DNA from 4 places in the Enterobacter sp. 6722112 genome. Region 2 is predicted to be linked to each of the others. Evidence: predicted binding sites of a transcription regulator. Region 2 holds the regulator's gene; each other region holds the start of a gene.
The links. The regulator CRP, encoded in region 2, controls carbon source genes, mostly activating them, when cyclic AMP is high. The targets are predictions, from matches to a motif close to ATGTGANNNNNNTCACAT.
Positions count from the first base shown of each region.

Region 1 (4,335 bases), 2.5 Mb from region 2:
TTGGGTTAGCACCTGGGCCGAATGGCGCGCCAGCACGACGACCGTCTGGGGTGTTACCGGTTTTCTTACCATACACAACGTTAGAGGTGATGGTCAGAACAGACTGAGTCGGGATAGCGTTACGATAGGTAGTGAGTTTCTGAATTTTCTTCATGAAACGTTCTACCAGGTCAACCGCCATGTCATCAACGCGAGCGTCGTTGTTACCAAACTGCGGATATTCGCCTTCGATTTCGAAGTCGATAGCCAGACCATCTTCGTCACGAATTGGTTTAACTTTCGCATATTTGATTGCAGACAGGGAGTCAGCAGCAACGGACAGACCTGCGATACCACACGCCATGGTGCGAACGACGTCACGGTCGTGCAGCGCCATCAGAGAGGCTTCGTAGCTGTACTTGTCGTGCATGTAGTGGATAACGTTCAGCGCGGTCACGTACTGTTTAGCCAGCCAGTCCATGAAGTGGTCCATGCGCTCCATGACTTCGTCATAGTTCAGCACGTCGCCTTTGATCGGTTCAGACTTAGGACCAACCTGCATTTTCAGTTTTTCATCAACGCCGCCGTTGATTGCGTACAGCATGGTTTTCGCCAGGTTTGCACGCGCACCGAAGAACTGCATTTGTTTACCAACAACCATTGGACTTACGCAGCAAGCGATAGCGTAGTCATCGTTGTTGAAGTCAGGACGCATCAGGTCATCGTTCTCGTATTGCAGAGAAGAAGTGTCGATGGACACTTTAGCGGCGAATTTCTTGAAGTTCAGAGGCAGTTTTTCAGACCACAGAACGGTGATGTTCGGCTCCGGAGAAGGACCCATGGTGTACAGGGTGTTCAGGAAGCGGAAGCTGTTTTTGGTTACCAGAGTACGGCCATCTACGCCCATACCGCCGATAGATTCGGTTGCCCAGATTGGGTCACCAGAGAACAGCTCATCATATTCTGGGGTACGCAGGAAGCGAACCATACGCAGTTTCATGACCAGGTGGTCAATCATTTCCTGAGCGTCTTGTTCGGTGATTTTGCCTGCTTTCAGGTCACGTTCGATGTACGCATCCAGGAAGGTGGATACGCGGCCGAAGGACATTGCTGCACCGTTCTGAGACTTAACAGCGGCCAGGTAGCCGAAGTAGGTCCACTGGATAGCTTCCTGAGCGTTGGTTGCAGGACCAGAGATATCGCAGCCGTATTTAGCCGCCATCTCTTTGATCTGACCCAGCGCACGGTGCTGTTCAGCGATCTCTTCACGCAGACGGATAGTCGCTTCCAGGTTTACGCCGTTTTCCAGGTCAGACTGGAGAGAGACGAACTGTGCGTATTTGTCTTTCATCAGGAAGTCGATACCGTACAGCGCAACGCGACGGTAGTCACCGATGATACGGCCACGGCCATAGGCATCTGGCAGACCGGTCAGAACGCCAGATTTACGGCAGTTCAGAATGTCTTTGGTGTAAACATCGAATACGCCCTGGTTATGGGTTTTACGGTATTCGGTGAAGATTTTTTTCAGCATTGGGTCCAGCTCGCGGTTATACGCCTTGCAGGAACCTTCAACCATTTTGATACCACCGAACGGGATGATTGCGCGTTTCAGTGGTGCTTCAGTTTGCAGACCAACGATTTTCTCAAGGGCTTTGTTGATGTAGCCAGCATCGTGAGAAGTGATGGTAGAAGCAACGGAGGTGTCAAAATCAACTGGCGCGTGAGTGCGGTTTTCCAGTTTAACGCCTTCCATTACGCTGTCCCACAGCTTGGTGGTTGCGTCAGTCGCACCAGCCAGGAAGGATTCGTCACCTTCATACGGGGTATAGTTTTTCTGAATGAAGTCACGGACGTTGACTTCATTCTGCCAGTCACCTTTCGTAAAACCTTCCCAGGCTGTGGCTAACTTTTCATTAAGCTCGGACATGTAACACCTACCTTCTTAAGTGGATTTTTTATTTACTGCCTGAGACAACCATTAATGATGATCGCCGCCACGCAGGTAAATGACCCAGTATGTCAACCCAACTAACAGACCCCCACCGATAATGTTCCCGATAGTGACGGGGATCAGGTTATCAGTAATGAAGTTCATAATAGTCAGGTGTGAAAAACTTTCCGGGGTTGAACCTACAGCAGTCCAGAACTCCGGGCTTGCAAAGTTGCGGATAACAATCCCCATCGGGATCATGAACATATTCGCAATACTGTGCTCAAAGCCGCTGGCAACAAACATCGCAACCGGCAGAACCATAATCATGGCTTTATCCATCAGGCTACGACCAGAGTAGCTCATCCAGACCGCCAGGCAGACCATCAGGTTTGCGAGGATGCCGAGAGCAACAGCTTCGATAAATGTATGGTGCATTTTGTGGTCGGCGGTTTGCAGGACGTTAAGCCCCCAGCCGCCGTTGGCGGTCATATACTCGCCAGAGAGCCACATCAACAGAACAAAGAGCAGACAGCCAATCAGGTTGCCAACGTAAACGTTGAGCCAGTTGCGCCCCAGTTGACCCCAGGTAATTCTTCCGCTGGCTTTTGCCACCACAATCAGCACCGTTGAGGTGAAGAGGTCGGCGCCGCAGATGACGCAGAGAATCAGGCCCAGTGAGAAGCAAATACCACCAATCAGTTTCGCTATGCCGAAAGGCATCCCGGCAGTGCCGGTGGTGGCTGTGATATAGAAGACGAAAGCGATGGAGATGAACACCCCAGCCGTAATGGCCAGAAAGAACGTCGTCATCGGATGTTTCGTGGCTTTGTAGACACCCGCTTCTTCGGCAACTTTCGCCATCGCAGCGGGGAGTAATAGATCAAAAGGGTTGTCAGCTTTCACACTAACTCTCTCTTTATTAAGTCGGCGACGAGATACTAACAAAGCATTATAGAAGAGAAATTGATATAGATCATATCTCGCCTGGCTTATAGGCCCGCAGTGTGTATGGTTTTACAGCAAAAGCGGAGTAAGTATTTGATTATCCGTATAAAAATAAATTTTAAAAGTTATGAAAAGAGTTGAATTTTTTCCTTCAGCCTCCCGTGGAACAGTTAATTAAAATGGAGTATTTATTATAATTAGTAACAGTAAAGCTCAGGTAAGCGTTTTTATATTTACCCGTGGTTAACTTAATTATTACAATTAAACGTCATTGCGGAAAAATAAAAAAAAGGGGCAATGAAATTGCCCCGTAATATAGCTCAGGCGATTGAATACGCCTACAGCCATTAATGTTATATGCGCTTATTTTGACCAGTAAGCGGCTTTTGCCTTCTGCAATTTTTCATACGCATTCAGCAGTGACTGATGCGCCGGGAAGGCTTTCAGATCGTTGTCAACCGCTTGCAGGCCGTAGAATGGTTCTTCACCGCTTAGCGCCGCGCTGGCAGCTTCAACGGCATCCGCACCGTACATACGTACAAAGGCGTTCAGATACTGCAATGGCTCGCGGTCGTCTTCCTGAGAAAGCAGGAGCAGCGTTTGCAGGCAACGGTAATAGTTAGTGCGCTCGGCGGAGAAGACGGACTGGTTAAACTCCATCGTCCACTCGGTCCAGGCCAAAGCCTGATCCAGATCGCCGCCCGCCAGCGCCAGCATCGCTTTCAGCTCGCCGATGCGCAGGGTGTACCAGCCGTTATCTTTTCCGGTCGCCAGACCCAGCAGTTCGCGCACGCGGGTGAAATCATCGTGTCCTTCTTCGTCCAGCTGGGCGATCAGGTTCAGATAATCTTCTTTATCCCACTCGCTGCCTGGCAGGGCCAGCAGGGTTTCACGCAGATGCGCGCCCATGCTGTTGTTCGCCAGCCACAGATCTTCTGCCGGATAAATGTCCGACATACCTGGCACAATAATACGGCACGCGTAAACGCCGAGGTGTTCATAGTCGGCAATGTAGACTTCCTGATCTTCCGCGTTGAAGATCGCCATCAGGGTGGCGAATTCTTCTTCCGTCGTACCGGCAAAGCTCCAGTCCACGAACGGATAGTCCGCGTCCTGTTTGAACATATCCCAGGAGATCAAACCGCTGGAGTCGATGAAGTGTGTTTCGAGGTTGGTGTGCTCGGCGACTTCTTCGTCATCAAAGGTTGGCGGAGTAAAGACATCGAGATCTTTCAGGCTACGACCTTGCAGCAGTTCGGTTACGGTACGCTCCAGCGCCACGCCGAAGTCCGGGTGCGCGCCGAAGGAGGCGAAGCAGGTGCCATTTGCCGGGTTGAACAGTACCACGCAGATAACCGGATATTTGCCGCCCAGAGAGCCGTCATAAGCAAAGATTGGGAAACCTTCTGCTTCCAGTTTGGCGATGGATTCCACCACGCCCGGGTAGCGCGCCAGCACGTCAGCCGGGATCTCCG
Region 1 is NZ_JBZWGR010000007.1:1,355,324-1,359,658, forward strand. It holds gene pflB (formate C-acetyltransferase) at 1-1,909, opposite strand, end outside; gene focA (formate transporter FocA) at 1,961-2,818, opposite strand; gene ycaO (30S ribosomal protein S12 methylthiotransferase accessory factor YcaO) at 3,224-4,335, opposite strand, start outside.
Region 1: focA (formate transporter FocA) is a predicted target of CRP. The motif match lies at 2,877-2,894, and genes of this name have one in related genera.

Region 2 (4,335 bases):
GAGATGGATATGGCCATCCGCAAGGCGCGCGATCTGGGTAAACACATCAGCTACTTCGGCCCGGAGGCCAATGACTTCGGCCTGCTGGAGCAAACCTTCCGTGAATACGGGCAAAGCGGTACCGGGCAGTCCCGCAAGTATCTCCACACCTACGATGAAGCCGTGCCCTGGAACCAGGTCCCCGGCACGTTCACGCCCTGGCAGCCGCTGCCGGAACCGACTGACGTGCTGTTTTACGAAGGATTGCACGGCGGCGTGGTGACGCCTCAGCACGACGTGGCGCGCCACGTGGATTTGCTGGTGGGGGTGGTGCCGATTGTTAACCTTGAGTGGATCCAGAAGCTGACGCGTGACATGAGCGAGCGCGGCCATTCGCGAGAGGCGGTCATGGACTCGGTGGTGCGCTCCATGGAAGATTACATCAACTTCCTGACGCCGCAGTTCTCCCGAACCCACATTAACTTCCAGCGCGTCCCCACCGTGGACACCTCTAACCCGTTCGCTGCAAAAAGCATCCCGTCGCTGGACGAGAGCTTTGTGGTGATCCACTTCCGCAACCTGGAAGGCATTGATTATCCCTGGCTGCTGGCGATGCTACAGGGTTCGTTTATTTCGCACATGAATACGTTAGTGGTACCGGGCGGAAAAATGGGGCTGGCAATGGAGCTGATCATGACACCGCTGGTGCAGCGGCTGATGGAAGGAAAGCAGATCGCGTGAATTGTTTTGCCCGGTGGCGCTGCGCTTACCGGGCCTACGGGCGTGCTTTTGTAGGGCGGGTCAGCGAAGCGCCACCCGCCAAAAATTAAGCCGCGATCACTTCATACGAATGGGTGATTTTTACCGCTTTCTCCAGCATTAACGCCACAGAGCAGTATTTTTCCGCAGACAGGTCAACCGCACGCGAGACCGCCGCGTCCTTCAGTTCTTTGCCGGTGACGATAAAGTGCAAATTAATATGCGTGAACAGGCGGGGCGCCTCTTCACGACGTTCCGACGTCAGCTTCACTTCACAATCGGTCACGTCATGACGGCCTTTTTGCAGGATCGACACCACGTCGATCGCACTGCATCCGCCTGCCGCCATCAGCACCATTTCCATTGGGCTTGGCGCTTTATCGCCGGAGTTGCCATCCATCAAAACCTGGTGCCCAGAAGCAGACTCGCCCAGGAACGTTAACCCTTCAACCCATTTCACACGCGCTTGCATATTCACTCACTCCAACGTTGCATTTTTTATGACAGATTACGTGTACGTTACATTTCTCGCAACGGAAGGCGACCTGCGTCATGCTGAAGCGAGACACCAGGAGACACGCGGCGAAAGCTATGCTAAAACACTCTGGATGCTACAGTAATACATTGACGTTACACATGTATGCAGAGGACATCAAACTTTACTGGCTGCGAAACGTTACGACAGCCGACTTCCCAGGTATGGGTAAGAATTCGATTGCAACCCCAGAGTCCGGATGCATCTTATGACTCTGGTGACAGCTTATAACAGAGGATAACAGCGCATGGTGCTTGGCAAACCGCAAACAGACCCGACTCTCGAATGGTTCTTGTCTCATTGCCACATTCATAAGTACCCATCAAAGAGCACGCTGATTCACCAGGGTGAAAAAGCGGAAACGTTGTATTACATCGTTAAAGGCTCGGTGGCCGTGCTGATCAAAGATGAAGAAGGGAAAGAGATGATCCTTTCTTATCTGAACCAGGGCGATTTTATCGGTGAACTGGGCCTGTTTGAAGAAGGCCAGGAACGTAGCGCCTGGGTTCGTGCAAAAACAGCATGTGAAGTGGCTGAAATTTCTTACAAGAAATTCCGTCAGCTGATTCAGGTCAACCCTGACATCCTGATGCGTCTTTCTTCCCAGATGGCACGCCGTCTGCAAGTGACCTCTGAGAAGGTGGGTAACCTCGCCTTCCTGGACGTGACCGGTCGTATCGCGCAGACGCTGTTGAACCTGGCGAAACAGCCAGACGCCATGACCCACCCTGACGGTATGCAAATTAAAATTACCCGTCAGGAAATCGGTCAGATCGTCGGCTGCTCCCGTGAAACAGTGGGCCGTATCCTGAAGATGCTGGAAGACCAGAACCTGATCTCTGCCCACGGTAAAACTATCGTGGTCTACGGAACCCGTTAATTTCGGTCAAACGGCGTGCCGCCGCAGGGTGGCACGCCGTTTTTGTCTCTACTCCTCATGTGGCGCAGGCTGATCTATCACCCGGAAGTTAACTACGCACTACGACAAACGCTGGTGCTGTGTCTTCCCGTGGCCGTGGGCCTGATCCTCGGACATCTTCAGCAAGGCCTGCTGTTTTCCCTCGTGCCCGCCTGCTGCAACATTGCCGGTCTGGATACGCCGCATAAACGCTTTTTTAAACGTCTGATTATTGGCGGCTGCCTGTTTGCCGGCTGTAGCCTTGCCGTACAACTTTTACTGGCCCGCGACATTCCTCTGCCGTTGATCCTGACCGTGCTGGCGATGACGCTCGGCGTCACCGCCGAAATCAGCTCGCTGCACGCCCGCCTGCTTCCCGCGTCGCTGATTGCCGCCATCTTCACCTTAAGCCTTGCGGGCAATATGCCGGTGTGGGAGCCATTGCTGATTTACGCCCTCGGCACGCTATGGTACGGGCTGTTTAACTGGTTCTGGTTCTGGCTGTGGCGGGAACAGCCGCTGCGCGAATCCCTGAGCCTGCTCTACGTGCAGCTTGCTGAATACTGCGAAGCAAAATACACCCTGCTCACTCAACATACCGACCCGGAAAAATCCCTGCCGCCGCTGCTGGCGCGCCAGCAAAAAGTGGTGGATCTGATCAGCCAGTGCTATCAGCAGTTGCACATGCTTGCCGCCAACAAAAATCATGAATACAAGCCGCTGCTGCGAACCTTCCAGGTCGGGCTGGATTTGCAGGAGCATATCTCCGTCAGCCTTCATAATCCGGAAGAGGTGCAAAAGCTGGTGGAGCGCAGCCATGCGGAAGCGGTGATCCGCTGGAACGCGCAGACCGTCGCGGCCCGCCTGCGGGTGCTGGCTGACGATATCCTCTATCACCGCTACCCGACGCGCTTTAACATGGACAAACAGCTCGGCGCGCTGGAAAAGATTGCGCGTCAGCACGCGGATAACCCGGTCGGGCAATTTGCTGCCTGGCATTTCAGCCGCATCGCCCGGGTGTTACGCACCCAGCGCCCGCTTTATGCCCGGGACCTGATGGCCGATAAGCAAAAACGGCTGCCGCTGCTGCCCGCGCTCAAAAGCTATCTATCACTGAAATCTTCCGCCCTGCGCAATGCCGCGCGGATCAGTGTGATGCTGAGCATCGCCAGCCTGATGGGAATGGCCCTGCACCTGCCGAAACCCTACTGGATCTTAATGACCGTGCTGTTTGTCACCCAGAACGGCTATGGCGCCACGCGGGTGCGCATTCTGCATCGGGCGGGCGGTACGATGGCGGGGCTGATTATCGCGGGCGTGACGCTGCACTTTCACGTGCCGGAAGGCTATACCCTGGCCGGTATGCTGGCGATCACGCTGGTGAGCTACCTGATCATCCGCAAAAACTACGGCTGGGCGATGGTGGGCTTTACGGTCACGGCGGTGTATACCCTGCAACTGCTCACGCTTAACGGGGAACAGTTTATTATTGCCCGGCTGGTCGATACGCTAATTGGCTGCCTGATCGCCTTTGGCGGCATGGTCTGGTTGTGGCCGCAGTGGCAAAGCGGGCTGCTGAGGCAGAACGCCCACGACGCGCTCGAAGCCGATCAGCAGGCCATTCGTCTTATTCTGAGCGATGACCCGCAGCCCTCTCCGCTGGCCTACGAGCGCATGAAGGTCAACCAGGCGCATAACGCCCTGTTCAACTCCCTTAACCAGGCCATGCAGGAGCCGGGCTTTAACGCGCACTATCTGGCTGACATGAAGCTGTGGGTCACGCACAGCCAGTTTATCGTCGAGCACATCAATGCCATGACGACGCTGGCGCGGGAGCACACGATGCTGACGCCGGATCTGGCGCAGCGCTATTTGCAGTCGTGTGAAATTGCGTTGCAGCGCTGTCAGCAGCGTCTGGAGTATGACGCGCCGGGCGAGTCAGGGGATTCGAACATTCTGGAAGCGCCGGAGACGCTGACCCATGGGCCGATGAGCACCCTGGAGCAGCATTTGCAGCGCGTGCTGGGGCATCTGAACACCATGCACACCATTTCGTCGGTGGCATGGCGTCAGCGCCCGCATCACGGGATTTGGTTAACGCGTCGGTTAAAACGAACCGCGTATTAGCCTCTGACGATCTTCGCGACCGCCGCGGCAAAACGGG
Region 2 is NZ_JBZWGR010000007.1:3,902,578-3,906,912, forward strand. It holds gene AC4OVU_RS20255 (phosphoribulokinase) at 1-720, shown strand, start outside; gene AC4OVU_RS20260 (OsmC family protein) at 806-1,210, opposite strand; gene crp (cAMP-activated global transcriptional regulator CRP) at 1,521-2,153, shown strand; gene AC4OVU_RS20270 (YccS/YhfK family putative transporter) at 2,211-4,298, shown strand; gene argD (bifunctional acetylornithine/succinyldiaminopimelate transaminase) at 4,295-4,335, opposite strand, start outside.

Region 3 (4,335 bases), 2.5 Mb from region 2:
CAGGCTGATGGATTCAGCAATAATGCGGTTTTTGATATGACGCTCGAAAACTTCAGACAATCCCTGCACGCGCGCTTCGTTGCGGGTATTACCGGCAGACATGCCGTTAGACACATACAGGTTGCCGACGATGTTCATCGGGATATAAACGGTCTGCTCGTCAGACTGACGGGTGAACGGCAGGGCGCAGATCCCACGATCCTCATTGCCGGATTGCAGGTCGATCAACATGCTGCCGGTCAGTTCGTTTTCCGGATCGTAGAACGCGCGCAGGCGGGCATCGAGAATGCCTTCCGGCAGTTCATCGTTTTCGGTCAGCGGGAACCATTTTTCGTTCGGATAGTGAACGAACGGACCGTTGGCAATAGTTTCGCCCAGCCAGAAGTCGGCGAAGAAGTAGTTGGTGGACAGACGCTCAAAATACTCACCCAGCGCAGAGGCCAGTGCCGCTTTTTTGGTCGCGCCTTTACCGTTGGTAAAGCACAGCGCACAGTCTTTGTCGCGAATATGCACGGACCAGACGTGAGGCACCGGATTCAGCCAGGAGGCTTCTTCGATATTAAAGCCCAGGTCGGTCAGTTTCTGCTGGAAGCGAGCGATGGAATCTTCCAGAGCGGCGTCTTTGCCGGGGATAAACGTTTGAGTCATGGCGTTCACTTTTATCGTACGTAAAGCGCGCAATGATACGGGTTTTGCGTGACGGGTGCTATCTCCGGCGAAAATAAATGGCTGGACTATGCTTATAAGCAGTAACCTACTGTTAAGGCATAAAAAAATGAAAGCTTTCGATCTCCAGCGGATGGCGTTTGATAAAGTCCCTCCTGAGTTTTTAGGCGAAGTAGCGCTGCGCAGCCTGTACACCTTTGTACTCGTTTTCCTGTTTCTGAAAATTACCGGACGTCGCGGCGTGCGGCAGATGTCGCTGTTTGAAGTGCTGATCATCCTGACGCTGGGGTCGGCGGCAGGGGACGTTGCCTTTTATGACGATGTGCCGATGGTGCCGGTCTTTATCGTCTTCGTGACGCTTGCACTGCTGTACCGGCTGGTCATGTGGCTGATGTCGAAAAGTGAGAAACTGGAAGATCTGCTCGAAGGGAAGCCGGTGGTGATTGTCGAAGATGGTCAACTGGCCTGGGAGAATGTGCAAAGCGCCAATATGACGGAGTTTGAGTTCTTTATGGAACTCCGTTTGAGCAGCGTTGAGCAACTGGGGCAGGTGCGTCTGGCGATTATGGAAACGAATGGTCAAATCAGCGTCTATTACTATTCCGACGATGAGGTGAAGCCCGGCCTGTGCATCCTGCCGGATATGCTCATCGAGCGATACAAAACTGTACCTGAAGCGGGCGAGTACGCCTGCATAAAATGTAGTCATGTCGTGGTTATGCAGGCGGGCGATCATCAATTATGCCCCCGCTGTACGAATCCAGAATGGACGAAGGTTAGCCGGGCTAAACGTAACACCTGACAGCGATTTTGTCGGTTTTGTGACAACGGTACGGCAGATTGTATTGTGTGACGAGGGGCACATTTCTTCGGCCATCAGTTTTAGACATTGCGGCGCGTGTCACTGAATGATAAAACCGATATCCACAGTTATAACTTATGGCTTTTAGCGTGGTGAGGGGAAATGGCTCAAGTCTTTAATTTCAGTTCAGGTCCGGCAATGTTACCGGCAGACGTGCTCAAACAGGCTCAACAGGAGCTGTGTGACTGGAACGGTCTGGGTACGTCGGTGATGGAAGTCAGCCACCGGGGTAAAGCGTTTATTCAGGTGGCGGAAGAAGCAGAAAAGGATTTTCGCGATCTGCTGAACATTCCCTCGAACTACAAAGTATTGTTCTGTCATGGCGGTGGACGCGGCCAGTTTGCGGGTATCCCGCTCAATCTACTGGGCGACAAAACCACCGCTGATTACGTTGATGCCGGCTACTGGGCGGCCAGTGCGGTAAAAGAAGCGCACAAATATTGCACGCCGAATGTCATCGATGCCAAAGTGACCGTTGACGGTCTGCGCGCCGTGAAGCCGATGAGTGAGTGGCAGCTTTCTGACAACGCCGCGTATCTTCACTACTGCCCGAACGAAACCATCGACGGTATTGCCATTCACGAAGAGCCAGACTTTGGCGAAAATGTCATTGTGACGGCGGATCTCTCTTCAACCATTCTGTCCACCCCGCTGGATGTCAGCCGCTACGGCGTCATCTACGCGGGTGCCCAGAAAAACATCGGTCCTGCGGGTCTGACTATCGTTATTGTGCGTGAAGACCTGCTGGGGAAAGCCCATAAGTCTTGCCCGTCAATTCTGGATTACACCGTCCTGAACGACAACGATTCCATGTTCAACACCCCACCAACGTTTGCCTGGTATCTCTCCGGCCTGGTCTTCAAATGGCTGAAGCAAAAAGGCGGTGTGGCGCAGATGGATAAGATCAATCAGCAAAAGGCTGAACTGCTGTACGGCGTGATCGACAAGAGCGATTTCTACCGTAACGATGTCGCCAAAACTAACCGTTCGCGCATGAACGTGCCGTTCCAGCTGGCGGACAGCAACCTGGATAACGTGTTCCTGGAAGAGTCCTTCGCGGCGGGTCTGCATGCGCTGAAAGGCCACCGTGTGGTAGGCGGAATGCGCGCCTCTATCTATAACGCCATGCCGCTGGAGGGCGTTAAAGCCCTGACTGATTTCATGATCGACTTCGAACGTCGTCACGGTTAATTGGCTGTTTTTCACCCCCGCAGCGTTCCTGCGGGGTTTTTATTATGTTGAGTTGAGAGTTGAGTTTCATGGAATCCCTGACGTTACAACCTATCGCGCGGGTAGATGGCACCATTAATCTGCCTGGTTCAAAAAGTGTCTCGAACCGCGCTCTGCTGCTGGCAGCTCTGGCAAACGGCACCACCGTCCTCACTAATCTGCTGGACAGCGATGACGTGCGCCATATGCTCAATGCACTGAAAGCGTTGGGCGTTCAGTACGCGCTGTCTGACGATCGTACCCGTTGTGAAGTCACCGGTAACGGCGGCGCGTTACATTCTGCTGAAGCGCTGGAGCTTTTCCTGGGTAACGCCGGTACCGCGATGCGTCCTCTGGCCGCAGCGCTGTGTCTGGGGAGTAACGATATTGTGCTGACCGGTGAGCCGCGAATGAAAGAGCGTCCGATCGGCCATCTGGTGGATGCCCTGCGTCAGGGCGGCGCGCAGATTGATTATCTTGAGCAGGAAAATTACCCGCCCCTGCGTCTGCGCGGGGGATTCACTGGCGGCAATGTTGAGGTTGACGGTAGCGTTTCCAGCCAGTTCCTGACCGCGCTGCTGATGACCGCACCGCTGGCACCACAGGACACCGTCATCAACATTAAAGGCGACCTGGTTTCTAAGCCGTACATTGATATCACCCTGCACCTGATGAACACCTTTGGTGTTGAGGTGGAAAACCAGTCTTATCAGCTTTTCGTGGTGCGCGGAGCGCAGCAGTATCACTCCCCGGGCCACTACCTGGTTGAAGGCGATGCTTCATCCGCCTCCTATTTCCTTGCCGCAGGCGCGATTAAAGGCGGTACGGTTAAAGTGACGGGCATTGGCCGCAACAGCGTGCAGGGCGATATCCGTTTTGCTGACGTGCTGGAAAAAATGGGCGCGGTGGTGACCTGGGGCGATGACTTCATCTCCTGCACCCACGGTGAGCTGAACGCCATCGATATGGATATGAACCATATTCCGGATGCGGCGATGACCATTGCCACCGCTGCGCTGTTTGCGAAAGGCACCACCACGCTGCGAAACATTTACAACTGGCGTGTGAAAGAGACGGACCGCCTGTTCGCGATGGCAACCGAGCTGCGTAAAGTGGGGGCCGAGGTAGAAGAGGGCGAAGACTACATTCGCGTCACGCCGCCGGCAAAACTGCAATTTGCAGAAATTGGCACCTACAACGATCACCGCATGGCGATGTGTTTCTCGCTGGTGGCGTTGTCAGATACGCCAGTCACTATCCTTGATCCGAAGTGTACGGCAAAAACGTTCCCGGACTACTTCGAACAGCTGGCGCGCATTAGCACCCTGGCCTGATGATCGTATGCCGCATCACCTGATGCGGCATTTCCTTACGCTTTCTGACACTCATCCTCTTTCATTTCTTCTACACTCTGCTTCAATCATTCCGTAATTTGCACGCAAAGGTAACAGTTGCGCACGTTGGCGCGTATAATGCGCGGCGTTCATGTAAACGGTATGCCTTAATTAAGGAGAAAAAGATGACGGCAATTGCCCCGGTAATCACCATTGATGGGCCAAGTGGCGCAGGGAAAGGTACTCTGTGCAAAGCGATGGCGG
Region 3 is NZ_JBZWGR010000007.1:1,359,660-1,363,994, forward strand. It holds gene ycaO (30S ribosomal protein S12 methylthiotransferase accessory factor YcaO) at 1-648, opposite strand, end outside; gene AC4OVU_RS07940 (DUF421 domain-containing protein) at 776-1,468, shown strand; gene serC (3-phosphoserine/phosphohydroxythreonine transaminase) at 1,631-2,719, shown strand; gene aroA (3-phosphoshikimate 1-carboxyvinyltransferase) at 2,788-4,071, shown strand; gene cmk ((d)CMP kinase) at 4,257-4,335, shown strand, end outside.
Region 3: serC (3-phosphoserine/phosphohydroxythreonine transaminase) is a predicted target of CRP. The motif match lies at 1,514-1,531, and genes of this name have one in related genera.

Region 4 (4,335 bases), 3.8 Mb from region 2:
GGCGTACACACTTTTCCCTGATATTTTTCCGCGTCTTCCCGGGCCAGATCAACCTGTTGAATAACCCGTTCAGTTTTGTTTAAAGCAAGTTCAGCAAACGTGCGCAGCTGGGCGCTGATTTCCGACACGGCTCTAAGCTGGGCAAACCATAGCGCAAGCATCACCGGCAGCATAACTACCATGATAATCCCGACCACTTTGAGCATGTTGCGCAGCGCGCTACGATTCATTTCCCGCTCTGTATCCCTGCATGTTGTACGCCTGTAGCAATGAAGACCGGCTGCTTTGATAAACAGGTGATTACGTTGCATGAATCATGGGAAGTTAGCAACTGACTTTTGGTATTAAAAATCCTAAAATTCGTGATGCCGATAATATTTTCCCGTAAGCCAAACTAAAAGTATTCATTTCGTTTCTGATAAGGAAAATAATTACCCGCGACAGGTGTGGAAAATTCGCTGGCTGAAATAGCCTGCTCTTTGTTCTTATGCTGATTTATAAATAATCAGACGCCAGGACCGTTTTTCCTCTTCCCGTACGCTTGGCGTCATATAATGCCTTATCGGCACGCATCAGTATGGCAGAAGTATCCCGTTGCCCCTGACAGACTTCAACCACCCCGGCGCTGAAAGAGAGTACCAGCGTTTTATCGCCCACACGCAGCGGTTTTGAGATCAGCGCGGCACGCAGCCGGGAAGAGAGCAACGTAGCGGCCATACCATCCGTGTGCGCCAGCAGAAGAACAAACTCTTCGCCCCCCACCCGTCCCAGCGCCGACCCGGCCGGGCTCACCTCGCGAATACGGTCGCAAAAGTGGATCAATGCCGCATCGCCAACCTGATGTCCCCACCGATCGTTGATCTGCTTGAAATAATCGAGATCGAACATCAGGAGACAGAAGTGGCTACTGACATCCTGCGGCGAACTGGCTGCCAGCGCTATTTTGAGACGCTGTAAGATTGTCGAGCGATTCAGACAGCCCGTCAGATCGTCCGTGGTGGCTTTGACGGTCAGCTGCTGTTCTGCTTTTTTACGTTCGGTGATATCCAGGCCAATGTTGAGAATGGAGTTATCCGGCAAAAGGATGTTTGACCAGAGAATGGTTAACTGCGTCCCGTCTTTACGCACCGGGTGCCATTCGTACATATCCTTAAGTGGTGCGAAACGAACCGACTCCTGCACGCGCTGTCGCTCCTCAGGATCCGGGTAAAACAGGGCCAGCGGATCGGGATGCTCGCCGATTTCAGTCATACTCCAGCCAAAGACTTTTTCGCATTCGGCATTCCACAATACACACCGGTTATGCCTGTCAAAGGCGTTCATTAATACCGGAGCACGCTCAAATAAGGTTTTATATTGCGTGACGACGCGCTGCATTTCCTGCGCCGTTTTTTCCCGCACGATGATGTCATCAAAATAATCTTTTAGCTTCTCAACCAATACCACCACGATATTTTTCAGTATCGGCAACGAGGTCAGTTTTTCATTAAAAGCCAAAAAGAAATAACCACTGCACTGTCTGCCATGCGCTGAGAATTTACACAGCACGCCGCTTTGCAGCCGCGCATAGCCTGGGTGCTGAGGGGAAAATACCGCCCGGCCAATATGCTCTTTCCAGTAGATCACCCGCCAGGCGCGGTGATGCCGCTGCAACAGGGTGCTGGCAAGAAAATCCGCCACGTTAAAGGCGTGACACGTCACGTCGCCGGCACAAACCACGCGCGGCCCGTCTGCGGATTCGACACTGACCCATGAGAGATTTGCCCCCAGTGCGCTGTTGATAATTTCCAGCATTTCAACCGGCGAACACTGCGCGTTGAGTTGCGGCATCAGCTTCGCCAGGGCATGCAGCGCCTGCATGCTGTCGTTAATAATCTCGCGTCTTTTTTCTTTCATTATCTTTTCGCAGGTCATTAATCGAGAGAGCAACCGCAATAATTCATATCTGAATAAAAGAATAAGACCACGAAATCAAAGAGCATGCCGAGTGTAAAACAAAGAATACAAAATCCAAAAAAGTCAATTAATTCAATGCGATGAATTATTTTTGCGGGTACATTTATTGTTCCACACAAGCATAATCCATAGATATACTGCTGTAAACGCTATACAGCCGATGGCGTTTTGCAAAGGTTTTACTATCTGGATGAAATAAAAATAAAAATTCCGACCAGACGTCGTTCTGAGCGACGACGATATATTTTCCCCGGCAATAATCCCACTTTTACCTCACGCGGATACTGGCGAATAAAACAGCAAATGTGATATAGTTCACACATCTTATGTAACGAGAAACATTGTTTCATTCCAGTTCGTCTGTTTTGTCGAGGATGGGTTTTATGGCAACCATTACCACCAGCATGGTGCTCCTGCGCTGGCCGTTGTTGAGCGCGGTTTTGATGTTCCTGGCCAGCACGTTAAACATTCAGTTTCGAAAGTCCGACTACGCAGGTCTTGCTGTGATTAGCACCCTGTTAGGGTTGGGCGCCGCATGCTGGTTCGCGACAGGTTTGCTTGGCATTACGCTGGTAGACATTGCCGCCGTCTGGGAAAACATTAAAGTGGTGATGGTTGAAGCCATGAGCCACACTCCGCCAGACTGGCCGATGGTGATTACCTGATAGCCTGTTATAAAAAAACCCAGACATTGTCTGGGTTTTTTGTTTTTCACGCGTCTGGATATCAGAACGGGATATCGTCGTCGAAATCCATTGGCGGTTCGTTAGACGGTGCCGGAGCAGACTGCTGCTGCGGACGGGACTGCACGCCGCCGCTGAACTGGTTGCCGCCCTGAGGCTGCTGAGGCTGACCCCAACCACCCTGCTGCTGATTCTGACCGCCACCTGCCGGTGCGCCACCGCCCTGACGGCCACCCAGCATTTGCATGGTGCCGCCCACATTCACCACCACTTCCGTGGTGTACTTCTCAGCGCCGGATTGGTCGGTCCATTTGCGGGTACGCAGCTGGCCTTCGATATAGACCTGAGAACCTTTACGCAGATACTCACCGGCCACTTCGGCCAGTTTGCCAAACAGCACAACGCGGTGCCATTCGGTCTGCTCTTTCATTTCTCCGGTCGCTTTATCACGCCAGGATTCGGAAGTAGCCAGCGTAATGTTGGCAACTGCGCCACCACTCGGCATGTAGCGTACTTCCGGGTCCTGGCCCAGATTACCGACGAGAATCACCTTGTTTACGCCTCTGCTGGCCATGTTCGTGTCTCCTGAATACGTTTCTTAATAGTGTAAACGCGCGAGTGTACCATTTCCATGCTGCACTTTGATAGTTGCGTAGCACGTTCCAGAGTTCTCCCGCGAACTCGACATTGTTACACAGTGGATCAGAAAATGCATTCCAATACTGTATATTCAAACAGGTCATTTTGTGTCATAATTAGCCGTTTCTGACAGCCGTTTGTCCTTCAAACAAATCAGGCAATCCGTGTTCCAACCGGGAAAGGTGAATGGATAAGATCGAAGTTCGGGGCGCCCGCACCCATAATCTCAAGAATATCAACCTCATAATCCCTCGCGACAAACTCATCGTCGTGACCGGGCTTTCGGGGTCTGGCAAATCCTCACTGGCTTTCGACACTTTGTATGCCGAAGGACAGCGTCGTTACGTTGAATCGCTCTCGGCGTACGCGCGTCAGTTCCTGTCGCTGATGGAAAAACCGGATGTCGACCACATTGAAGGGTTGTCCCCTGCTATCTCCATTGAGCAGAAATCCACATCGCATAACCCGCGCTCCACGGTCGGTACCATTACCGAAATCCATGACTACCTGCGTCTGCTGTATGCGCGCGTGGGCGAGCCGCGCTGCCCGGACCACGACGTCCCGCTGGCGGCCCAGACCGTCAGCCAGATGGTGGATAACGTACTGTCGCAGCCGGAAGGCAAACGCCTGATGCTGCTGGCGCCGATCATTAAAGAGCGTAAGGGCGAGCACACCAAAACGCTGGAGAACCTGGCAAGCCAGGGCTATATCCGCGCCCGTATCGACGGCGAAGTGTGTGACCTGTCCGATCCGCCAAAGCTGGAGCTGCAAAAGAAACACACCATCGAAGTGGTGATTGACCGCTTTAAGGTACGTGAAGATCTGGCAACGCGTCTGGCGGAGTCCTTTGAAACGGCGCTGGAACTCTCTGGCGGCACGGCCGTGGTCTCCGATATGGACGACCCGAAAGCGGAAGAGCTGCTCTTCTCCGCCAACTTTGCCTGCCCGATTTGCGGCTACAGCATGCGCGAGCTGGAACCGCGCCTGTTCTCGTTCAACAACCCGGCGGGCGCGTGCCCGACCTGTGACGGCCTGGGCGTTCAGCAGTATTTCGACC
Region 4 is NZ_JBZWGR010000007.1:100,251-104,585, reverse strand. It holds gene AC4OVU_RS01990 (EAL domain-containing protein) at 1-230, opposite strand, end outside; gene AC4OVU_RS01985 (sensor domain-containing diguanylate cyclase) at 496-1,896, opposite strand; gene AC4OVU_RS01980 (YjcB family protein) at 2,340-2,621, shown strand; gene ssb1 (single-stranded DNA-binding protein SSB1) at 2,683-3,213, opposite strand; gene uvrA (excinuclease ABC subunit UvrA) at 3,465-4,335, shown strand, end outside.
Region 4: AC4OVU_RS01980 (YjcB family protein) is a predicted target of CRP. The motif match lies at 2,260-2,277, and genes of this name have one in related genera.